4 regions of the Janthinobacterium sp. GW823-FHT06H09 genome follow, and region 1 is predicted to be linked to each of the others. Evidence: predicted binding sites of a transcription regulator. Region 1 holds the regulator's gene; each other region holds the start of a gene.
What was found. Region 1 encodes LexA, which represses DNA repair genes until DNA is damaged. Its sites were predicted from a motif close to ACTGTATNNNNATACAGT; they were not measured.
Positions count from the first base shown of each region.

Region 2: imuA (translesion DNA synthesis-associated protein ImuA) is a predicted target of LexA. The motif match lies at 1,645-1,662, and genes of this name have one in related genera.
Region 3: dinB (DNA polymerase IV) is a predicted target of LexA. The motif match lies at 3,271-3,288, and genes of this name have one in related genera.
Region 4: recA (recombinase RecA) is a predicted target of LexA. The motif match lies at 3,729-3,746, and genes of this name have one in related genera.

Region 1 covers NZ_JBXAHC010000001.1:477,523-483,247, forward strand. Annotated here, with positions in the region: gene AC1Q6X_RS02255 (replicative DNA helicase) at 1-160, opposite strand, end outside; gene rplI (50S ribosomal protein L9) at 296-751, opposite strand; gene rpsR (30S ribosomal protein S18) at 779-1,069, opposite strand; gene priB (primosomal replication protein N) at 1,095-1,394, opposite strand; gene rpsF (30S ribosomal protein S6) at 1,415-1,804, opposite strand; gene AC1Q6X_RS02280 (hypothetical protein) at 1,847-2,047, opposite strand; gene lexA (transcriptional repressor LexA) at 2,080-2,715, shown strand; gene AC1Q6X_RS02290 (cystathionine gamma-synthase family protein) at 2,938-4,179, opposite strand; gene purF (amidophosphoribosyltransferase) at 4,223-5,725, opposite strand, start outside.
Region 2 covers NZ_JBXAHC010000011.1:48,329-54,053, forward strand. Annotated here, with positions in the region: gene AC1Q6X_RS19530 (Y-family DNA polymerase) at 1-984, opposite strand, end outside; gene imuA (translesion DNA synthesis-associated protein ImuA) at 914-1,624, opposite strand; gene AC1Q6X_RS19540 (putative Na+/H+ antiporter) at 1,831-3,096, shown strand; gene AC1Q6X_RS19545 (GNAT family N-acetyltransferase) at 3,148-5,181, opposite strand; gene AC1Q6X_RS19550 (MFS transporter) at 5,260-5,725, opposite strand, start outside.
Region 3 covers NZ_JBXAHC010000017.1:95-5,819, reverse strand. Annotated here, with positions in the region: gene AC1Q6X_RS23760 (TonB-dependent receptor) at 1-926, shown strand, start outside; gene AC1Q6X_RS23755 (recombination-associated protein RdgC) at 1,061-1,957, opposite strand; gene dinB (DNA polymerase IV) at 2,076-3,230, opposite strand; gene AC1Q6X_RS23745 (S9 family peptidase) at 3,393-5,531, shown strand; tRNA gene AC1Q6X_RS23740 (tRNA-Val) at 5,630-5,705, shown strand.
Region 4 covers NZ_JBXAHC010000007.1:224,387-230,111, reverse strand. Annotated here, with positions in the region: gene AC1Q6X_RS14060 (methyltransferase regulatory domain-containing protein) at 145-1,683, opposite strand; gene recX (recombination regulator RecX) at 1,839-2,294, opposite strand; gene recA (recombinase RecA) at 2,522-3,625, opposite strand; gene AC1Q6X_RS14045 (response regulator) at 3,880-4,614, shown strand; gene AC1Q6X_RS14040 (sensor histidine kinase) at 4,611-5,725, shown strand, end outside.

The sequences.
Region 1 (5,725 bases):
GATGGTCATAGCGATAGAAATCCTCCGCATGCATGAAGTCGGCGATGCGGTCATAGGCGGCATTGTCGCGCAGCAGACCACCGATAACGGATTGTTCTGCTTCGATCGAATGCGGCGGAATACGGAGGGAATCCAGTTGCGGATCAGAGGGGGCGTTCATGGCGCGAATTATACCCGCTTCGGCGTGCCGGCAAAAATAAAGGGCTGAAAATGAGCGAAAAAAAGGCCACAAAAAAGCCGGGCGAACCCGGCTTTTCATAGTGCGGCAGCGCTTGCGGGCCAGGCCCGCAGACGATTACGCGTTCGCGTCTGGAACGACAGCGATAACAACTTCCACGACCACGTCGGTGTGCAGAGCAACCGAAACGTTGTGCTCGCCAACGATCTTCAGCGGGCCGGTAGGCATGCGGATTTGTGCTTTTTCAACAGCAAAACCTTGCTTGGTCAGCGCTTCAGCGATGTCGAAGTTGGTGACGGAACCGAACAGACGGCCATCGACGCCAGCTTTTTGAGCAACTTGAACGGTCAGGCCGCTCAGTTTTTCGCCCTGGGCTTGCGATGCGGCCAGTTTGGCGGCAGCAGCTTTTTCCAGTTCGGCGCGCTTGACTTCGAATTCAGCCACAGCGGTTGCCGTAGCACGACGTGCCAGGCGTTGCGGGATCAGGAAGTTACGTGCGTAACCGTCTTTGACTTTGACGACTTCGCCGAGGTTACCGACGTTTACAACTTTTTCTAACAGAATGATTTGCATAGTTCTTCTCCAGGAATATCTGACCGATTAAGCGTGGTGCAGATCGGTGTATGGCAGCAGCGCGAGGAAGCGAGCGCGCTTGATTGCGGTGTCGACTTGGCGCTGGTAGTGCGCTTTGGTACCGGTCAGGCGTGCTGGCATGATCTTGCCGTTTTCCTGGACGAAGTCTTTCAGCGTGTCGACGTCTTTGTAGTCGACTTGCTCAACGTGAGCTGCCGTGAAGCGGCAGAACTTCTTACGTTTGAACAAAGGGTTTTGCTGTTTGCGTTTTTCTTTAAGCTTGAGCTTATTTTTGTCGAACTTTTTACCGAATGCCATGTCAGGCTCCTGTATCTAAAATGCGCTAGTCAGAATTGACTGCACTAAAATCAATGATGTGAAACACCAAACTCTTGCTGTTGCGGCTCTTCCTGGCCAGGAAACCCGTGAACTGATACACCCCGCCCAAGCTTGCCTGACTGAACCGGCCTGAAATTTCGCCAGCGGCTAGCGCGGCAACATCAAACTCGGTCAAACGGGCAATCCCTGCTTCCATCTGCTGCGAACTGTGTTGCAATACTGCATTCACAATCGGCAGCCCTGCCGGGGTATAGCGCAATATTTCGCGCTCGGCAATGATGGCGGTGACTTGTAGCTGGTTCAGCGCACGATCCTGGTCAAGAATTAAGCTGCTGCTGCGGCTGGAGCGGCTGCTGGTGCTTCGGTGCGGTGGCTTTTGGCCGCGTCTTCGCGTTGTACCGATTTCATCATCGGCGAAGGAGCTGTTTCAGCTTTCTTCATTTTAACGGTCAGGTGACGCAACACGGCATCATTGAATTTGAATGCTGTTTCCAACTCGACCAGGGTCTCGTTGTCGCATTCGATGTTCAGGCAGATGTAGTGTGCTTTAGGCAGCTTTTGGATCGAGTAAGCCATTTGACGGCGGCCCCAATCTTCCACGCGGTGAACCGAACCGCCGCGGGTGGTTACGCTGGCTTTGTAGCGTTCGATCATCGCGGGCACTTGCTCGCTTTGGTCCGGATGGACGATAAAGACTATTTCATAATGACGCATGCAAACTCCTTCAGGTCGGATTGATAATCGCCCACCCCGGCGTCAAGACGGGTGTGGGAAGGTCAGCCGAAGATTATAACCGCCTTTTGCAAACGTTTCAATCATTGCTTGCGCCAGCGCCCGAAAAGCCCGCGCGCCACCGTGCTTTTCGACCGGGAACAAGTATTTCTTGCGAAATTCGCCGAAAACACGGAAATCCCCTTGCATAGTGGGCGATACTGTACAAAAATACAGACTGTTCATATAGACAGCATTTTAGTATGCACCCACCGCTCATGATCAAGCTGACAGCACGACAAGAACAAATCCTGAACCTGATCAAGGACGCGATTGAAAACACGGGCTTTCCTCCCACCCGTGCCGAAATTGCCAATGAACTGGGTTTCAAATCGGCCAATGCGGCCGAGGAGCATTTGCAGGCCCTGGCCCGCAAGGGCGCGATCGAGATTTCGCCCGGCACCTCGCGCGGCATCCGCCTGATCGGCGCGGCAGCCGAAGCGCCGCCATCGAAAGTGCCGGCGGCGCTGCTGATGTCGCTGCCCCTGATCGGCAGGGTGGCCGCCGGTTCGCCCATCCTGGCCCAGGAAAACCTGGAAGCGAGCTACAACGTGGACCCCGCCCTGTTTTCGGCCAAGCCCGACTTCCTGCTGAAGGTACGCGGCTGGTCCATGCGCGACGCCGGCATCATGGATGGCGATTTACTGGCCGTCAAGAAGGTCGACAGCGCCAAGAATGGCCAGATCGTCGTGGCCCGCATCGGCGACGAAGTCACGGTCAAGCGCTACAAGAAGACGGGTTCCGTCATCGAATTGCTGCCGGAAAACCCCGACTTCAAGGTCATCACCGTGTCGCCGGAAGATGAATTTGCCCTGGAAGGCCTGGCCGTCGGACTCATGCGCAGCTGGCATTAAGTTGCATGCCGGGGTCAGACCCGCCGGGTCTGACCCCAGTTTTTAGTTGCGGCCCCTTCTCATGCCTGACACCTAAGTTTCCGTCATCGAACTGCTGCCGAAAGATGAATTCGCCCTGGAAGGCCTGGCTGTGGGACTGATGCGCAGCTGGCATTAAACGACTGCACGAACAAAGGGCCGCAACAGCATGACTGTTGCGGCCCTTTTCATTTGTCCGGCGACTTATACATCGAGTGCCTGGCGGAAATCCTCGAGCAGATCCACCTCATCCTCGATACCGACGGAGACGCGGATCAGCGATTCGGCGATGCCCATGCTGGCGCGGCGCTCGGCGCCCATCTCATAGAAGATCGTGTGGGCGACGGGAATGACCAGGGTACGCGTGTCGCCGAGGTTGCTCGCTGGAATGGCCAAATTCAAACGATTGAGGAAATCGAAGCAATCGATGCCATCCTTCAATTCAAAGCTGAACAGCGAACCATAGCTGCGGAACAGGTCGCTCGCCAAGGCGTGCTGCGGGTGCAACGCCAAGCCCGGGTAATGCACGGCCGCCACTCTCGGGTCGGCCTGCAACATGGTGGCCAGCGCCAGGGCGTTCGAGCAGGTGCGGTCCATGCGCAAGGCCATGGTTTCCGCGCCGACGGCGATGTGGTGCGCCGCTTCCGGACCCAGCGAGGCGCCGAAGTCGCGCAAGGCCTTGGCACGGATTTGCGCGATGCCCCACTGCGCGGGCGCCGCCTTCTTGTAGTTCTCGAAAATATTCGGATACTGCGTCCAGTCGAACACGCCCGTGTCCGTCAAGCTGCCGCCCAGCGCATTGCCGTGGCCGCCAATGGATTTCGTCAAGGCGTTGACCACGAGGCCCGCGCCCACGGCTTTCGGGCGGAACAAATACGGCGTCGTCATCGTGTTGTCGACGATGTACAGGATGCCCTTTTCGCGGCACAGGTCACCGATTTTTTTCAGGTCGGCGATCTGCGTGCGCGGATTGGCGATGGTTTCCACGAACACGATGCGCGTGGCAGGCGTGATGGCGGCCGCCACGTTGGCTACCTCGGTGGCGTCGACGAACGATACGGCGATGCCCTGCCCCGTCACCGTTTGCCACAGGCTGTTGGTATTGCCGAACAAAAAGGCCGACGAGACGACATGGTCGCCCGCGCGCAGCAGCGACTGCACCACGGCGCCGATGGCGCCCATGCCGGTGGCGAAGCACAAGGTCGCCACGCCGTCTTCCATCTTGTTGACCTTGTCTTCCAGCGCGGACACGGTGGGGTTGCCCTGGCGGCCATAGCGGAAACCGGGCTCCTTGCCCTGGAATACGGAAGCGAGCTGGCGCGCATCGCCGTAGCCGAAGGCGACGGAAGTGTGCACGGGCTTGTGCAGCGACCCATGCTCGATGCCCTTGCGGCGGTCGTTATGCAGGATGGTGGTGGTAAAGCCGTAGTTTTTTTTATCGTTCATGATCGCGGAGCAAAAAAAGCCCGGCGCTAGCCGGGCAAGATAATTACGCTTCTGTCGTTGCCAGGTTCAGGTTCAGCTGGGAACGCGGCGTATCTTCGGGCGCTGCCGCCTTCGGATGGTGGCGCGCATATTCCAGACGGTCCAGGTATTCCTGCGACACGTCGCCCGTCACGTAGACGCCGTCGAAGCACGAGGCCTCGAAGTTGGTCAGGGCCGGGTTGACGTCGGCGATCGCCTGCTTGAGCGCGCCGATATCCTGGTAGACCAGGTAATCGGCCGTGATTTCGCGGCACACTTCTTCCGTCGTGCGGCCGTAGGCGATCAGCTCGTCGCGCGTCGGCATGTCGATGCCGTACACGTTCGGATAGATGACCGGCGGCGCGGCCGAGGCGAAGATGACTTTCGTCGCGCCCGCTTCACGCGCCATCTGCACGATTTCACGGCTGGTGGTGCCGCGCACGATGGAATCGTCGACGAGCAAGACCACTTTATCCTTGAATTCGGACGGGATCGCGTTGAGCTTCTGGCGCACGGATTTCTTGCGCGCCGCCTGGCCCGGCATGATAAAGGTGCGGCCGATGTAGCGGTTCTTGATGAAGCCTTCGCGGTATTCGATGTTCAGCGCCATGGCCAGCTGGATGGCGGCCGGACGCGAGGAATCGGGAATCGGCATGACCACGTCGATATGCACGCCTGGCAATTCGGCGCGGATCTTCTCGGCCAGGTATTCGCCCATTTTCAGGCGCGTGGCGTACACGGAGGCGCCGTCGATGACGGAGTCGGGACGGGCCAGGTAGACGAATTCGAACACGCAGGGGTTCAGGCTGGCATTGTCGGCGCACTGGGCGCTGTGCAATTTCTTGTCGGCATCGATGAAGACGGCTTCGCCGGGACCGATGTCGCGCACGAAGCGGAAGCCCATGCCTTCCAGGGCCACGGATTCGGAAGCGATCAGGTATTCGGGACCCTGCTCCGTTTCATTGATGCCCAGGCACAGCGGGCGGATGCCGTGCGGGTCGCGGAAGGCCAGCAAGCCCACGCCGGCGATTTGCGCGACGGCGGCATAGCCGCCCTTGACGCGACGGTTCAGCACGGTCACGGCCTTGAAGATCGCTTCCGGGTCCAGGTTCAGGCCCGTCGTCGCTTCCTGGATTTCATGCGCCAGCACGTTGAGCAGCACTTCCGAATCGGAATCGGTATTGATGTGGCGGCGGTCGTTCTTGAACATTTCCAGCTTCAACTGTTCCCAGTTGGTCAGGTTGCCATTGTGCGCCAGGGTGATGCCGAAAGGCGCATTCACATAGAACGGCTGTGCTTCCTCTTCGCTCGACGAACCGGCCGTCGGGTAGCGGCAATGGCCGATGCCCGTCGTGCCTTGCAGCGAACGCATGTTGCGCGTACGGAAGACGTCTCGCACGAGGCCGTTGGCCTTGTGCATGGAAAACATACTGCTGTGATTGGTCGCAATCCCTGCCGCGTCCTGACCGCGATGTTGCAGGAGCAACAATGCATCATAGAGCAATTGATTGACAGGTTGATGGGAAAC
Region 2 (5,725 bases), on a different contig from region 1:
GCTCAGGCCGATCACGGGCGCCTCCAGCGCCAGCTGCGCCAGGCGTTCCTTGAGCAAACGCACCAAGTGCTCGTCGCGCCAGACGGCTTCGCCCAGCGCCAAGTCGATGACGGTGGGCGGGCGCGCCACCCTGCCCCGCTCGTGCGCCAGCAGCAGCTGTATGCGCTCGACGGCAAATTGCCGCGCGCACAGCCAGCCCGTCATTTGCTGCAGCAGGCGGCGCGCGCCGAACAGCAGCGCGTCGGCGTGCTCCACGCGGTCGAACAGTTCCAGGCTGGCGCGGAACGTGGGCGGCGCTTCGAGCCAGACGAACAGTTCCGTGCTGTGGCCATGCGCGTCGTCGAGCATGTCCAGCAAGGCCCCGCCGCAGCGGCGCTGCAAGCCGGGCCGGGGCAAGTGGCGCAGCTGCCCCAGGGTGCGGCAGCCGATGCCCTCGAACCAGTCGAGCCAGGGGCGCGCGGGCGGCAGCAAGGCGCACGGCAAGCCATCGAGGCGGCGCACGAGGCTGGCCATGCTCAAGGTCCGGCCCCGGCGCGTAGCGGCGCGCGCCAGCAGCCAGGCACCGCGTGCCGTGGGGGCGCACGACAGCTGGGCCGTGTAGCCGAGCGCGCGCAAGCTGGCCGCGATGTGCCGGCACAGGGCGCGCACGCCGCCGAACAGGCGCAGGCTGGCGCCCGCGTCGACGAGCAGGGTCGCTTCCTCGCCCTGCGCCACCAGCGGCGAATATTGCAGCAGCGCCAGCGCCACCGCCTGCAGGGCCTGCGCTTCCAGCTCGGGCGAGCGCTCGTGCAAACGCGCCTGCGGCGCCAGCATCAGCGCGCCCGCGCGGCGCATGCCGGGCCGGATGCCGGCGGCCCGCGCCAGCGGCGACAGGGCCATCACTTGCTCCTGCTCCAGTACTACGCCGAGGCTGTCAGCCGACCAGCGCGGGCAAAATACTTCGAGCGGGAGCCGGGGCAGGTACAGGCCGATCCAGAGTCGCATGGCGCAGCAATAATGAAGGAGGTTGCAGGGGCAGGAACAACGGCGCGTCGCGCTGCGGTCCCCGGCGCTTGATGAAGCCGATCTCGATGCCGCCGGCGGCCGGACGCACGGACAGGCGCAAGGGCGCGGGCGACGCATCCTGCGCGCCGTGCAAGGGGCGCAGCATGCAGAACAGGGTGTTGCCCGACTGCGCGGCCAGGTGCAGCCGGCGCAGGCTGTCCGCGCGCACGTGCGATTGCCAGAACAGCAGGGCGCCGCACGTGCCGCTGCGCAAGATGTTCTCGGCCGCCCACAGGGCATCCTTGCTGCCGGCGCTTTTGAGCCACAGCAATTGCGACGGCGCCAGCCCCTGCGCGGCCAGGGCCAGCGCCTGCGGCGGATGGGGCGGCTGCAGCAGCACGATGGGCAAGCCCGGCAGCTGCGCCAGCGCGGGCGCCAGCAGCCGCAATTCGCCGCTGCCCGGCTGCTGCACCAGCAGATCGATGAGGCTGCCGCTGGGCCAGCCGCCGCCGGGCAGCTGCGCCGACAGGGCGGCAAAGCCCGTATCCAGGCAGCGCGCGGCGCCCTGGCCCAGCTGCGATGCGCGCCATAAAGACGGATGCAGGGCTTCCGGCGACGCCATCAATTGGGAATGTTGCATAATTGAATATCAAGATGAATACTGTATGCATATACAGTACTATCCAGGCCCGCTTTTGGCAAGGCTTATCTGCGCAGCGCCTGCCCGCAGGCCGCTCCGCCATGTCCGAAAAACCCCGTTTCTGGCATCGATTGCTGTACCATAAGCACTCTCCTTACCGCTCGGCAATGCACCGGGCGGCTTCCTCCGTCCATAAGGAAACGCATTTGACCACCATCCAACTCATCAGCGCCATCGTCTTCGGCCTTGCGCTCATTCACACCTTCGCCGCCAAGTCGTTTGAAACATTATCGCGGCGCCACCCCCGCCATGCGGGCTTGCTGCATCTGCTGGGCGAAGTGGAAGTCGTGTTCGGCTTCTGGGCCTTCATCCTGATCATCATCATGGCCTTTGTCTCGGGCAGCGATGCGGCCATCGAGTACGCCGAGTCGCGCCATTACACGGAACCGCTGTTCGTCTTCGTCGTCATGGTCGTGGCCGCCTCGCGCCCCGTGCTCGACGCCGTGCAGCGCCTGTTGAAAGGCGTGGCACGCGTGATGCCGCTGCGCACGGAACTGGCCCTCGTCTGGCTGGGCCTGGCGCTCGTGCCCCTGACGGGCTCCCTGATCACGGAACCGGCCGCCATGACCCTGGCCGCGCTGATGCTGGCGCCGCAAATCTTCCGCCCGGGCATCCCTGAATGGCTGAAATACGGCGCCTTGGGCGTGCTGTTCGTCAACGTTTCCATCGGCGGCACCCTCACCTCGTATGCGGCGCCGCCCGTGCTGATGGTAGCCACCACATGGAACTGGGACAGCGCCTTCATGGCCACCCATTTCGGCTGGAAAGCCGCCATCGCCGTGCTGGTCAATGCCACGGGCGTAAGCATATTGCTGCGCAAATACCTGCATAGCAACACCTCCGACATCAAGCCGAAAGCCGGTGAAGTCGAAGCGCCGAAAGTGCCGCTGGCCGTCAGCCTCGTGCACATGATCGTGCTGGCCGGCGTCGTCACCCTGGCGCATCATCCCGTGCTGTTCATCGGCCTGTTCCTGTTCTTCCTCGGCTTCGTGCAGGCGTATGAGCGCTATCAAAGCCCGCTGATCCTGAAAGAGGGTTTATTGGTCGGCTTCTTCCTCGGCGGCCTGGTGGTACTGGGCGGCATGCAGCAATGGTGGCTGCAACCGATCGTCTCGAGTCTGAAGCCGCTGGCCCTGTTCTTCGGCGCCCTGGGCTTGACGGCAATTACCGACAATGCAGCCCTCACCTACCTCGGTTCGCTGATCGTCGGCATGACGGACGAAGCGAAATACATGCTGATGGCCGGCGCCGTGGCCGGCGGCGGCCTGACCGTCATCGCCAATGCGCCGAACCCGGCCGGCGTGGCCCTGCTGCGCCGCGGCTTCAAGGATGAATCGATCGGCGCCGTCGGCCTGCTGGCCGGCGCCCTGCTGCCGACGGCCGTGGCGGGCCTGGCCTTCCTGGCCTTGTAGGCACCCTCGCGGGGCGGCTGCCGGCCGCCCCTGCTCTCCCTCAGTTTCCCCTCAGTTTCCCTCATACACGAGGAAATGCAGCCGGTCATAGAACAGGCTGTAGGCATAGTCGAACGTGCCCACGCTGCGAAAACCCTTGTGCAGATACACTTGCAGCGCTTCGCTCTTTTCCCACACCGTCAGGGTGATGCGCGCGCAGCCCTTGCGGCTGGCCAGGTCGCGGATCTCATGGAACATCTGCCTGAATAAACCCTGCCCCCGGTATTTCTCGTCGATGGCCAGGCTGCTGACGAAACAGTCGTCGGCGCGCGCATGCGCGAGCACGAAGGCGTCATACGCATCGTCGAGCGCCTTCATATCGTCACGGTAATATGACACGGCGCCGCAGGCCTGGAACTCGTCCATCGTCGCGGCCGTGAAAAAGCCGATGAAGCGCTCGTCCTCGTCATGCAGGCCGTGGATGTGCGCCAGATACGGATCGATGTTTTGCCGCCGCTGCAATTCGACGAACTGCAGATTGAGTTTATTGCCGAACGAGCAGTATTCCAGGTAGCTGGTGGCAAACAGCAATTTGGCCATGCGGTTCTTCGTCTCGTCGCCCAGCAGTTCACCTGCCACCAGCTTGAGCGGCGCATGCGACAGCAAGCCCGCCTGCGCCTCGTCACCGGGCGGGGCGGCCTCGCTGACGGCCGGCATGCGGCTGCCGTGGCGACCGACGGTGGGGCGCCAGAAATTGCCGGCGGCAATATGCTGCGAACGGTGGGCCAGCAGGTAGCGGCAAAAGACGTCATTTACGCGATCGAGCTGCGGATCGCTTGAGAGCACCGAGTAATAGTGGAAATGATCGATGTCCGCCCGCAGCTGGGCCGCATACGCCATGCGCGGCACTTCCTCGATGTCGAACACGTCGACGATGTCGGGCAGGCGCAAAGGATCATCGAGTTGCCAGTCGATCTCGTCGAGCCGCGCCACGCAGCGCGCATACGCGCGCCGCTCTTCGTCGCTCAAGGGGATGTGCATGCCGGTAATGATATCGTCCAGCAAGCGCATGCCGCGGATGCCGCCCGCCACCGCTTCGCGCACGCCGTCATACAGCACGCAATAGCGCTGGTAGAACTCGGCATGGCTGAGCAGGGTCACGCCGAGATTTTTCTTCCATTCCGCATAGAACTGGCCGAACAGCTGCGCCTCGAATTGCGGACAGGAACGGGGAATCTGCGCATCGATGCCCGCATAGGCGAGGTTCACATTACGCTGGATCACGCGCAACGCGGCGTCGTTTTTCTTGGCGATCAGCATGCCCGTTTCATCGAGAAACAGATTCATCCAGCTGACATGCCGGCGCTCTTCGCTGTCATCACTCTTGCGCTGGAAATAGTCGGGCACTTCCGGCTTCATCAGGAAAATCGTCGCCGGATTGTGCGGGATCGTATCGACGTCCATGTACATGCCGCCGTATTCGCACATGATGAGGATGCGGAAATAATCGGACAGGGTGGCGAAGTAGCGCTGCGTATGCAGGGTGTCGAGGATGTCGAAGCGGGCCGGTGCGAAATCGAGCGCCAGCGCGCGCAGCGAGTTGATGTGCAGGGTCGTGCCACCGATGGCGTAGCGGCCTATCGTGTAACGCCCGGCGCCGCCCGTGGGGCTGAAGCGTTCGTCATTGCGCAGCTGCTGCGCATCCCACACCCACAGGATGGAGACATACGGCGCGCCGCCGTTGTGCCGTACTTCTTCCAGCGCCGCGCCCCACTGCCCGATCGCGTCAAATGCGATGGCCGGCAACGGCCCGCCCATCCAGATGCGGTGCAGGTAGCGCTCGTCGTCACCGAGGGCGCGCGTGGGGATGCAGCTGAGCGAGGAACAGCTTGCCGCATTGAAATGGTTAAAGTTCAGACCGACGAAGCTGCGCAGGGCGGCGATGCCCGCCTGGTGTTCCGCGGCCAGTTGTTCCAGATCAATGCCAGGGGGCCGCACATCGGCCAGAGTGATGTAATCGAGCTTCAGCCGGTTGATGCGGAACTCGTATTCCAGGTTGAAAATCTTTGCTTGATCGTGTTTTGAGGCCAGGTCATCTATTTTCATGGGCGCACCATTTTCCGCAGGAGAGTGTCAATAAACGTCGCAGGGGGTAAAACAAGGTCGAGAACATGCGCTGCGCCATCAGCGCCGGGCCAGCCGCACCTCGCTTTCCCGGCGCTCCGCCATGCCCCGCGTAAACAACAGCAGGCAGGCGGCGATGACCACGATGACGGGAATATTCAGCAGCGCATACGTTTCCAGCGCATAGCCGAAGCGCTGGCACAGCACGTTGTACAGCTGCAGCCAGGCGGACAGATAAATGCAGTACAGCAAGCTCATGGCGGCCGTCGTCAATGTCATCGACTCCTTGCTGGCCGTGATCGCGCTGCGGAGCAAGGCGCCGTTGAACAGGCCGAAGCCGATGGAATAGACAAACATGCAGGCCGCAAACACATCGACGTGATGGCGGCCCGCGCCGGCGCCCAGCATGCCGGCCGCCGCGATCAGCCCGCCCATGCGCAGCAGATGGACGAGGGGGAAATCCTGGCGCAGGCGCTGGATGGCGATGCTGCTGAGGACAAAGCCCGACAGAATCACGCATTGCAGC
Region 3 (5,725 bases), on a different contig from region 1:
CCTACGGCACGGGCTTCAAGGCGCCAAGCATGCTGGACATCGCTCAGCCACTGGTCAACGCCGGCTTTACCGCCAAGAAATTTGACTGCCCATACCCAGGTAACGCACTGTGCCGCGCGGAAGCAACGCAATACAACGCGGTATCGCAAGGCAACCCGGATCTGCAATCGGAAAAATCGAAGCAGTTCACCCTGGGCTTCCGTGTCGAGCCTAGCTCGGCATTCTCGTTCGGCGCCGACCTGTGGGATGTGAAATTGCGCAATGCCGTGTCGGAAGTATCCGAAGAGCAAGCATTTGCCGATCCGGTCAAGTATGCATCGAGCTTCGGTGAATACATCGAGCCATCGACCGGCATCGCTTACTACGCGTTCAAGAAACTGTCGGTCAACATCGGCAAGAAGGAATACCGTGGTATCGACTGGGATCTGTCGGCCAACCACAAGTTTTCTTTCGGCAAGCTGACCGCCCAATTGAGCGGTACGCACATGTTGCACGCCAACTACACCAAAGCCGGTAGCGACAATGTGTTCACCAGCAACATGAACTTCTTCGGCGACACCAACGAAGTCACGTTCCGCAACCTGATGAAGCTGACGACGACCCTCGATACGGGCCGCCTGAGCAACACGGTCACGGTTAACTACCGTAACGGCTACACCGATGCTCCCGCTACCGTGTACAACCTGGCGACCCAAAAAGAAGAGAAAAACTTCCGCCTGCAAGTACCGTCGTACACGACGTTCGACTGGCAAGCACGTTTCGCCTTTGACAAGCAAACCACGATCCGCGCAGGCATCAAAAACCTGTTCGACCGTGCACCGCCGCTGTCGCTGCGCGCTTCGTCGGGCCACCAGATCGGTTTCGACCCACGCTACGCCGATCCGATGATGCGTTCGTTCTACGTCACCGGCAACTACAAGTTCTAATTTGACGTGTTGAATTAGCTTGTCCGAAAGCGCCTTGCACTTCACCGTGCAAGGCGCTTTTTTTATGCGCCCGCAAATTGCACAGGCGAAAAAAAAGGAGCCTCAGCTCCTTTTCCGTACCTGCACAACTGCTTTTATGCAGTCGCTTCACCGCCCAATGCTTCGACCACGTCGGCCATCAGCTTGGAGAGCTCGCCCGTCATCAGCATCACGTCGCCGTCGAAACGCTCTTCGTCGTTCTTCGTGCTCGATTCCGTTTCCTTGATCACGTCGAGCGGCTTGACGCTCTTGATGGCCAAGGACTCCGTCAGCACGAACGAGATCTTGTCGTTCCACGTCATGGCCAGGCGCGTGCACTGCTTGCCGGCCGCGATGTGGCGGCGCACATCGTCCGCTTCCAAGGTGTGGCGCACGTAGCGCACGGTAGCCTTGCTCTCGCCCGTGGCGCGCAATTCCGTATCCATGTCGACCGTGAAGCCGGCCGGCGCGTCGTCCGCCTGCAGCCACTCCGTCATCACCGCCACGGGCGAGCGCTGCACGCGCAGGCTTTCGAGCGGCAGTTTGTCGACGGCTTTGAGCAGCAGCTTGATGACTTCATCGGCCTTCGCCGGGCTGGCGGCATCGACCACCAGCCAGCCATTGACGGGGTCGATCCACGTCCAGACGTTGCTGCGGATGCTGAAGGCGCGCGGCAGCAGCTCGTCGGCCACGCGTTCCTTCAATTCCTTCATGGCCTTTTTACCAGGCGCAAAGCCTTGCGCTTCTTCCATCTCGGCGGCGCGGGCCTTGGCCACCTGGTTGATGACGGTGGCTGGCAGCAGTTTCTTTTCCGTGCCCAGCAAGATCAGCATTTGCTTGTTGACCACGTGGACCAGGCCGCCGTTCGGGCGTGGCGTATCCCAGCCCTGGCGCATCAGATCCATGCTGGTCGCCGGCGTAAATTTGTTCGAGGACAAGGCCTCTTCCAGTTGTTCTGGCGTGTAAGCCCACGGTGCGGGCAGGCGGTAAATCTGAAGATTCTTGAACCACATAGTTTTTGTCTTCCGTTTGTTTCAGTAGTGCCAGGGGAACGCCATTCTACACTTTCGACACGGGAATGCCGTCAAAAGCGCGGACTGGCGCGGTGTTGTTGATGCATGGGGAATGTCGCTACAGGGCGGGAAACAGCTCCGCCTGGGCTGGCGCCTGCCGCGTCATGACGGCCGGATCGGACAAGGTCGAGATGCGCACGCCCAGCAGGCGGATTTTCTTGTCAAATGGCACGCGCCGCAAGCAGTCGCGGCTGGCGCGCAGGATGGCGGCGGCGTCCGCCGTGGCACTGGGCAGGGTGATGTCGCGCGTGACCGTGCTGAAATCCTCGAAGCGCAGCTTGATGCCCACCGTGCGCCCCGCCAGCGACTGCTTGTCGAGGTCGCCCGCCACGCGCGTGCAAAGGCTTTCCAGCTTTTCCGACAGCGTGGCGCGGTCGCGCACCACCTGCAAGTCGCGCTCGAACGTCGTTTCGCGGCTGACGGACTTGGTTTCCCGGCTCGTCTGCACGGGCCGCTCATCGATGCCCAGCGCCGCCTGGCGCAGCCAGCCCGTGTACAGGTCGCCGAACTGCGTGCGCAGCATGGCCATGTCGGCTTGCGCCAGCTCGCCGATGGTGATAATGCCCAGCGCTTCCAGCTTGGCCGTGGCTTTCGGGCCGATGCCATTGATCTTTTTCGCCGGCAAGGGCCACACGCGCGTTTCCACATCCTCGGGCGACAAAATGGTGAGCCCGTCGGGTTTTTCCAGGTCGGAACAGATTTTTGCCAGCAATTTGTTCGGCGCCAGGCCGATCGAGCACGACAGGCCCGTCGCCTCGAACACGGCCGCCTTCAGGCGCGCCGCCATGGCCGGTGCCTGCTCGCCGTATTCGGTCAGGTCGACATAGATTTCATCGATGCCCACGTTCTGGATGATGGGGCACAGCTGGGCCACTGCCTGCTTGAAGCGGGCCGAATACTCGCGGTAAGCCTCGAAATCGGCCGGCAGCAGGATGCTGTCGGGCGCCAGTTTCGCCGCCTTCATGATGCCCATGGCGGAAAACACGCCAAACTTGCGCGCCGCATAGGTCGACGTGGTGACGACGCCGCGCCCCACGTAGTCGCGCATGCGCGCGAATTGCCGCGTGCCGTCTTCCTGCAACAGGGGTTGCTGCAAGCGTCCGCCGCCGATGACGACGGCTTCGCCGCGCAATTCCGGATATTTCAACAGTTCCACGGAGGCGAAAAAGGCATCCATGTCCAGATGGGCTATCCAGCGGCGCGGTTCAGGCAATGTAGGGGCAGATGTGGTCAAGGACACCTCGCGGCGGGATACTGTAGTTATATACAGTATCGCTGGAAATGCCCATGGATGCAAGTTGAAACGCACGCGCTCCGCAGTTGCTTTTCTCAATAGCAAGATTACAATCCTGACACGACTATAAAAGGAGTTGCCTTGTCTACAGCACATCAAGCTTTGCGCCGCCTGGCCGTCTGCTCATCCATCCTGCTGTCCACGCTGGCGCCATCCGCGCAGGCCGCCGACGCCACCGCACCCATCGCCGCCAAGACGGCCTGGCAGAAAACGCGCCACGGCACCGTGGTTACGGACGACTACCGCTGGCTGCAAAAGAAGACCGATCCTGCCGTGATCGACTACCTGAATGCGGAAAACGCCTATACGGCGGCCGTCACGGCCCCGATCCAGCCGCTGGCCGACAAGCTGACTGCGGAAATCAAGGGACGCATGCAGGAAGTGGACCTGTCCGTGCCTGCGCGCCAGGGCAATTTCTACTATTACACGCGCACGGAAGCGGGCAAGCAGTATCCGATTCACTGCCGCCGCCCCGTCGGCACCAGCGGCGCCTACGATGCGCAGGCGCTTGAAGAAATCTTGCTGGATCAGAATCAACTGGCCGAAGGCCACAAATTTTTTGCCGTGCGCGCGTTTGCCATCAGCCCGAACGAACAATTGCTGGCCTACACCACCGACACGACGGGTTTCCGCCAGTACGCGCTGCATGTCAAGGATTTGAAGACAGGCAAGTTGCTGGGCGACAGCATGCCGCGCGTCACATCCCTGGCCTGGGCGGCCGACAACGCCACCCTGATGCTGACGCAGGAAGACGCCACCACCAAGCGCGCTGACCGCTTGTTCCGCCTGGCCTTGGGCGGCATGCCGCAGCAGGTCTATCACGAGCCGGTAGAGCAATTCGCCATCGGCGTGAGCCGCACGCGCGACCAGCGCTACTTTGTGCTCACGGCGCGCAGCACGGATACGAGCGAAGTGCTGCTGTTGCCAACGAACAAGCCGCAAGGCAGTTTCCAGAGCGTACTGAAACGCGAAAAAGGCCACCGCTACGTCGTCGAACACCGCGACGGCCAGCTGTACATCCTGACCAACAAGGATGCGAAGAATTTCCGCGTCGTCAGCGCGCCATTGAGCACCCCGCAGCCGAAACACTGGAAACCCGTCGTGCCGCACAACAAGGATGCCGTGATCCAGTCCATCGACGTCTTCCAGGGCTATCTGGTGGTGATGGAAAAGGCGCGCGCCCTGAACCGCGCGCGCATCCATGATTTTGCGCACAAGAACTGGAAGACCGTGCAGTTCGACGACCCCGTCTACCTGGCCACGTCCGTCGGTACGCCGGAATTTTCCGCCACGCAATTTCGCATGTCGTACCAGTCGCCCGTCACGCCGCCCACCATCATCGATGTCAGCATGAAGGATGGCCAGCGCACGGTACTGAAGCAGCAGGAAATCGCCGGCGGCTTTGACGGCAGCCGCTACACCACGCAGCGCCTGTGGGTGACAGCGCGCGATGGCGTGCAAGTGCCGCTGTGGGTCGTCTACAAGAAAGGCGTCAAGCTCGACGGTTCCGCGCCGCTGCTGCTGTACTCGTATGGCTCGTATGGCATTTCCACGGAAGCCACTTTCTCCATCAGTCGCATCAGCCTGCTGGAGCGCGGCGTCATCTATGCGCAAGCGCATATCCGCGGCGGCACCGACATGGGCGAAGCGTGGCATGAAGACGGCATGCTGATGAAGAAGAAAAACACCTTCCATGACTTCATCGACAGCGCCGACTACCTGGTGCGCGAAAAATGGACCAGCCCGAACCGCCTGATCATCCAGGGCGGCAGCGCAGGCGGCTTGCTGATGGGCGCCGTCGTCAACATGCGTCCCGAGCTGTTCCACGCCGTGCACGCGGCCGTACCATTCGTCGACGTGATGAACACCATGATGGACGCCAGCCTGCCCCTGACGACGGGAGAGTACCTGGAATGGGGCGACCCGAACCAGAAGGCGGCCTACGACTACATGCTCAGCTACTCGCCTTACGACAACATTGCGCGCAAGAATTATCCCGCCATGCTGGTGACGACGGGCCTGAACGACAGCCAGGTCATGTACTGGGAACCGGCAAAATACGTGGCCAAGCTGCGCGCGTACAAGACGGACGGCAATCCATTGCTGCTGAAAACGAATATGGGCGCCGGCCACGGCGGCGCTTCGGGCCGCTACAACGCCATTGCCGAAAACGCCTTCAACATGGCGTGGATGCTGTCGCAGTGGAACATCACGCAATAATGTGAAAAAGCGCTTGCAGAAGGATTTTAGCCGTCCTATAATAGCGCCTCTTCCAGACGTGGTGACAAACGTCGGGATGGTTTTCTGAGACAAGCAACGGGTGCTTAGCTCAGTTGGTAGAGCGGCGCCCTTACAAGGCGTAGGTCGGGAGTTCGAGCCTCTCAGCACCCACCAAATCAGAAAACTGTCCAGTG
Region 4 (5,725 bases), on a different contig from region 1:
GTTGCGCCGCAACATAATTTTTTATTGCTTGTGCCGCCCGCCGCAAATCATTAACGAAAATCGCAAAATCAATGACGATCATTCACAATTCAAATAACTTGGCAGCAGGCTTGCCGGCACCGGCAGGCTGGCCGGCACCGTGCCTCAGTCAGTCACACCCAGTGCGCGTAAAACAGGCAAGATGCGCGCGGAAAAATACTGTGCCTGCGCCAACAATTCGGCCAGGTTTTCCTCTTCCGTCAACAAGGGCTGCCCATCCTTCGTCATCAGCTGCTTCAGGCGCAGCAGCAAGGGCCACGTCGTGCGCACCCAGTCTTGCGGCGTTGGACAACCTTGCAGTTTCGCCCACAGGAAGAGCTGTTGTAAATGCGATACAACCACGCCGCCGCCCGTCAGGGGGCTGGCGAGGATGTGCAAATCGGTTCTTGCCAGCGCCTGCTCCAGCAAGTGTGCATTCAGGCGCGCCGTCTGCGGCCGCGCAGCGGCGATGCCGGCCTCGTCCTGGACGGCAGACACGCTGCCCTTGCTGGCCAGTACCAGCATGATCTGCAGCAAGGCCGCCAGACTGGCTTCGCTGCCAGCCAGTTGCTGCTCCAGTTCGCCTATCGTGTACACGCGATGGTCAGCCATGGCGTCCAGCACGGGCGCATAGACGCGCTCGTCCATATCGGCGTCGCCCAGCACGCCATGCACGCTCAACACCACTTCGTCGCGGGGCACGGCCAGCATCACGCGCACGGCCCGCAAGGCACTGGCCTGGGCGAACGGCGTCAGCCTGCGTGCGCCCTTGACCCAGTAATCCCTGCGGAATTGCTCGTTGACGAGGAAGGAGCGCGTCGTCTCGCGAAAAATAGGATCGGGTATCTCGGCCAGGAACTGCTGGTGCTCAGCCGTCAGGTTCAGCATGTCGACCAGAGCGGTATAGTTGGCGGACGCGGCGAACTCGAGCTTGGCCTCGCCCAGCATGGCCGCGACGCTGGAAAAGGCCATAGGCTGCCAATCGGCATTGAAATACTCATGGGCAAGATAATGTCCATCCATCGCCTTGAGTTTTTCGAAGCGGTCCGCCAGTTGCGGGTTGGCATCCAGGTAGCGCGGTTGCGTGGCGATCATCCTGTCGACGAAATCGATGGCGCCAGCGACTCTGGCCAGCACGCCCTGGCCCGGGGCGCTCATGACGCGGCTATGTTCGGCCAGCAAGTCGCGCATCGGCATCATTGCGGCCCAGCCTGGCTGCGTGTTGTAGCTGATGAAGACGACACCGCCCACCTTCAGCTTGCGCCGCAGGAAGTCGACGATGAGCGCGCGATTTTCCGCCGAAACCCAGCTCCAGATCCCGTGCAGGCAGATAAAGTCGAAATCGGGCAAGTCGTCGCGGCAACAAAACTGCGCGAACGATTCATCCGTGAACTGCGCGCCAGCGTCGGCCGCGTTGGCCAGCTCCTGCGCAAAGGCGGCCTGGGACGGATTGAAATCATTGCCATGCCAGCGCGTGGCGGACGCCGCCGCATGGATGTTGGCGCTGATGCCCTGGCCAAAGCCCAGCTCGCAAGCCGTGCCGCTGGCCGGCAAGGCCAGGCCGGCGGCCAGCAAGGGCAGGCGCAGGCGCAGAGGGTTCAATTCTTCGTAATAGCCATAGGTATAGGCGATTTCGGCCACATAGCCGGCATTCCAGTTGCTCATCTTGCATCCTGTCACGATCAGTGGTGCTGCGCGCATCGCACAGCGTTCGAGCGCCAGCATACCCGATCGCGCGGCGTCACCATACTGGAATCAGACGACGTTTGAAAGCGCAGTTCTTGGCGGCACGGCGTGGCGGCCGGGCAGCCCTGGATGAGCTATTCCTCGTCGGGATCCAGCCCCTTCAAGGCCACCTGCACGGCGCGCTGCGAAAAGCCGCGCTGCATCAAAAAACGCATCTGCTTGTTGCGCTGCTCGGCATCCTGCGCCACCTGACCAAACTTGCGGCGCCACACCTCGCAGGCGCGCGCCACTTCCCCTTCGGCCAGGCCCGCCTTGAGTTCCTGCAACGCTTCTCCCCCGATGCCATGGCTTTGCAGTTCCGCCATGATGCGGCTGTTGCCGAAACGGGCCGAGCGGCGGTGGATCAGCGACTCGGAAAAGCGCTCCTGCGACAGCCAGTTGGCTTGTTCCAGGCTGTCGAGCAAGGCTTCCACGTCGTCGCCTTCCTGCGCATGGCGCTGCAGCTTGCGCCGCAATTCCATGCGGCTGTGTTCGCGCATCGACAGAAAGCGTAGCGCCCTGCCCTTCAGGCTTAGTTGTACTGCGGCCATACACCCACCTTGTCTTTCATTCCACGATCACATCACCCAAACACAATCGCCGCCCGGCGCAACAGCGCGGGACGGCGATCATGGTCACACCTTGCAACAAGCCATGCGTAGGTCGGATTAGGCCCCTTGGGCCGTAATCCGACAACATTGTTGACGTCTGATCCGACAACATTGTTGATGTCTGTGGTGCTGTCGGATTACGCGCGGCTTTGCCGCGCTAATCCGACCTACTCTGCCTTGGTTTCCGCAGCCTTGGCAGCCTTGTCGGCGGCCTTATCCGCTTTTTCCGGCTTTTCAGCGGCCAGCGGCGGCAGTTCGCGCACGCCCAGCGAAGCGCGGACCTTGTTTTCGATTTCGCGGGCCAGCGCCGGACGCTCTTGCAGGAAGGCACGGGCGTTGTCCTTGCCCTGGCCGATGCGTTCGCCGTTGTAGCTGTACCACGAACCGGATTTTTCCACGATCTTGGCATCCGAGCCCAGGTCCAGGATTTCGCCTTCGCGCGAGGTGCCGGCGCCGTACAGAATGTCGAAGTGCGCTTCCTTGAACGGCGGCGCGATCTTGTTCTTGACGACCTTGACCTTGGTTTCGTTGCCGATCACTTCATCGCCGGACTTGATCGAGCCGGTGCGGCGGATGTCCAGGCGCACGGAGGCGTAGAATTTCAGCGCATTGCCGCCCGTGGTCGTTTCAGGGCTACCGAACATCACGCCGATCTTCATGCGGATCTGGTTGATGAAGATGACCAGGGTATTCGTGCGGTTGATGGAACCGGTCAGCTTGCGCAGCGCTTGCGACATCAGGCGCGCCTGCAAACCTGGCAGGGAATCGCCCATGTCGCCTTCGATCTCGGCGCGTGGCGTCAGTGCGGCCACGGAGTCGATGACGACGAGGTCGACGCTGCCCGAACGCACGAGGGCGTCGCAGATTTCCAGTGCCTGCTCGCCCGTGTCCGGTTGCGAGATCAGCAATTCATGCAGGTTCACGCCCAGCTTTTGCGCGTAACCGACGTCGAGCGCGTGCTCGGCATCGATAAAGGCGCAAGTGCCGCCCAGTTTTTGCATTTCGGCGATGGTTTGCAGGGTCAGCGTGGTTTTACCCGACGATTCCGGACCGTAGATTTCCACCACGCGGCCGCGCGGCAAGCCGCCCACGCCCAGCGCGATATCGAGGCCGAGCGAACCGGTCGACACGACTTGCACTTCTTCGATCGGTGCGCTGGCATCCATGCGCATGACCGAACCTTTGCCAAACTGCTTCTCGATCTGCGCCAGTGCGGCGGCGAGCGCCTTGGCTTTTTCCGATGCGGGTACTACAGCTTTTTTATCGTCCATATGTTCTTTCAGCCGTTCTACAGTTGCGGATTCACGTGACGCATCTACGTGAACCGTGCAGCCTGCGATAGCGCCAGTGGGTTAAATTCTTTACACAGACAGTACTGTATAAAAAAACAGTGATCAATGCAAGCGGAACGTGGATTTGTTTTGAAACAGATCAATACAAGCCTGGTTTTTCACAAAAACTCGCCACCTTGCGGGAAATGAAACACAATACAAGCTTCTATGCCGCAAGCCGAGGAAGTCTCACCATGCGTATTTTACTTGCCGAAGATGACAGCGTACTGGCCGATGGCCTGACCCGTTCGCTGCGCCAGTCGGGCTATGCCATCGACTGCGTCAAAAATGGGCAGGAAGCCGATACGGCCCTGTCCACCCAGGAATTCGACCTGCTGATCCTCGACCTGGGCCTGCCGAAGATGTCCGGCCTGGAAGTGCTGCGCCGCCTGCGCGCGCGCGCCTCGCTGCTGCCCGTGCTGATCCTGACGGCCGCCGATTCCATCGAACAACGCGTGAATGGCCTCGACCTCGGTGCCGATGATTATATGGCCAAGCCGTTCGCCCTGTCGGAACTGGAGGCAAGAGTGCGCGCCCTGACGCGCCGCGGCGCCGGCGGCGGCGCCACCATCATCAAGCATGGTCCCCTCAGCTACGACCAGGTGGGGCGCAGCGCCTACATCAACGACCAGATGCTCGACCTGTCGGCGCGCGAACTGGGCTTGCTGGAAATCCTGCTGGGCCGCACCGGCCGCCTCGTCTCGAAAGAGCAGCTGGTCGACCACCTGTGCGAATGGGGCGAGGAAGTGTCGAACAACGCCATCGAAGTGTATGTGCACCGCCTGCGCAAGAAGATCGAGGTGGGCGGCGTGCGCATTGCCACCGTGCGCGGCCTTGGCTATTGCCTGGAAAAATACTCGGAAGCGGCGCGCCTGAACGCCGAAGCGGGCGAGTCGGCAGCCCCGGCCAGCGGGTCCGCCAGCAAGTGAAGGCGCGCGAGGCGCCAGCGGACGAGCCGGGCGACGACGACTGGTTCGAGCCGCCCACGACGGAGCAGGACGACACCATCGAGCATTCGCTGTTCGGCGAAATCCTCGACTGGATGCTGGCGCCCCTGCTGCTGCTGTGGCCGATGAGCATCGCCATCACCTATCTGGTGGCCAAGGGCATCGCCAATCAGCCGTTCGACCATGCGCTGGAAGACAGCGTCACCGTGCTGACGCAACAGGTCAAGCAGGCCGACGGCGCGCTGCTGCGCCGCGTGCCGGACAAGAACAGCAATAACAAGGGCCGCGACTTCCTGCGCGGCGACGACGTCGATACCCTGTATTACCTGGTGGTGGGTCCGCGCGGCGAATACCTCGACGGCGACCGCGACTTGCCGCCGCCGCAGGACCCCGACAAATACCGCAGCGGCATGGTGCTGTTTCGCAACGACACCATCCACGGCACGCCCGTGCGCGTGGCGTTCAGCTATCTCGATATTCCCGCCGGCAACGACGATGAACCGCACCGCGCGCTGGTGCAAGTGGCCGAGACGCTGGAAAAGCGCGCCCAGCTGGCCAATGAAATCATCAAGGGCGTGATTTTGCCGCAGTTCATCATCCTGCCCGTGATCCTGGCCCTGGTCTGGTTTGCCCTGGCGCGCGGCTTGTCGCCGCTGGCGCAATTGCAGGAACGCATACGCGCCCGGCCGCCCGACGATTTATCTCCCATCGAATCGGGCCAGGTGCCCGAGGAAATCACGCCGCTGGTTGGTTCGCTCAACGAGATGCTGGCGCGCCTGTCGCTGTCGATCGACATGCAGAAACGCTTCATCGCCGATGCGGCGCACCAGATGAAGACGCCGCTGGCCGGCATGCGCATGCAATCGGAGCTGGCCCTGCGCCAGACCGACCACGACGAGATTCACCGCTCGCTGCTGCAGCTGGCAAAAAGTTCGGAAGCGGCCACGCGCCTGGTCAACCAGCTGCTGGCCCTGGCACGCGCGGAAAACCAGCCGCAGGCGGGCACGGCGTTCGAGCCGATCGAACTGAGCGAACTGGCGCGCGGCGTGGTGCAGGACTGGGTGCAAGCCTCGTTTGCCCAGCATATCGACCT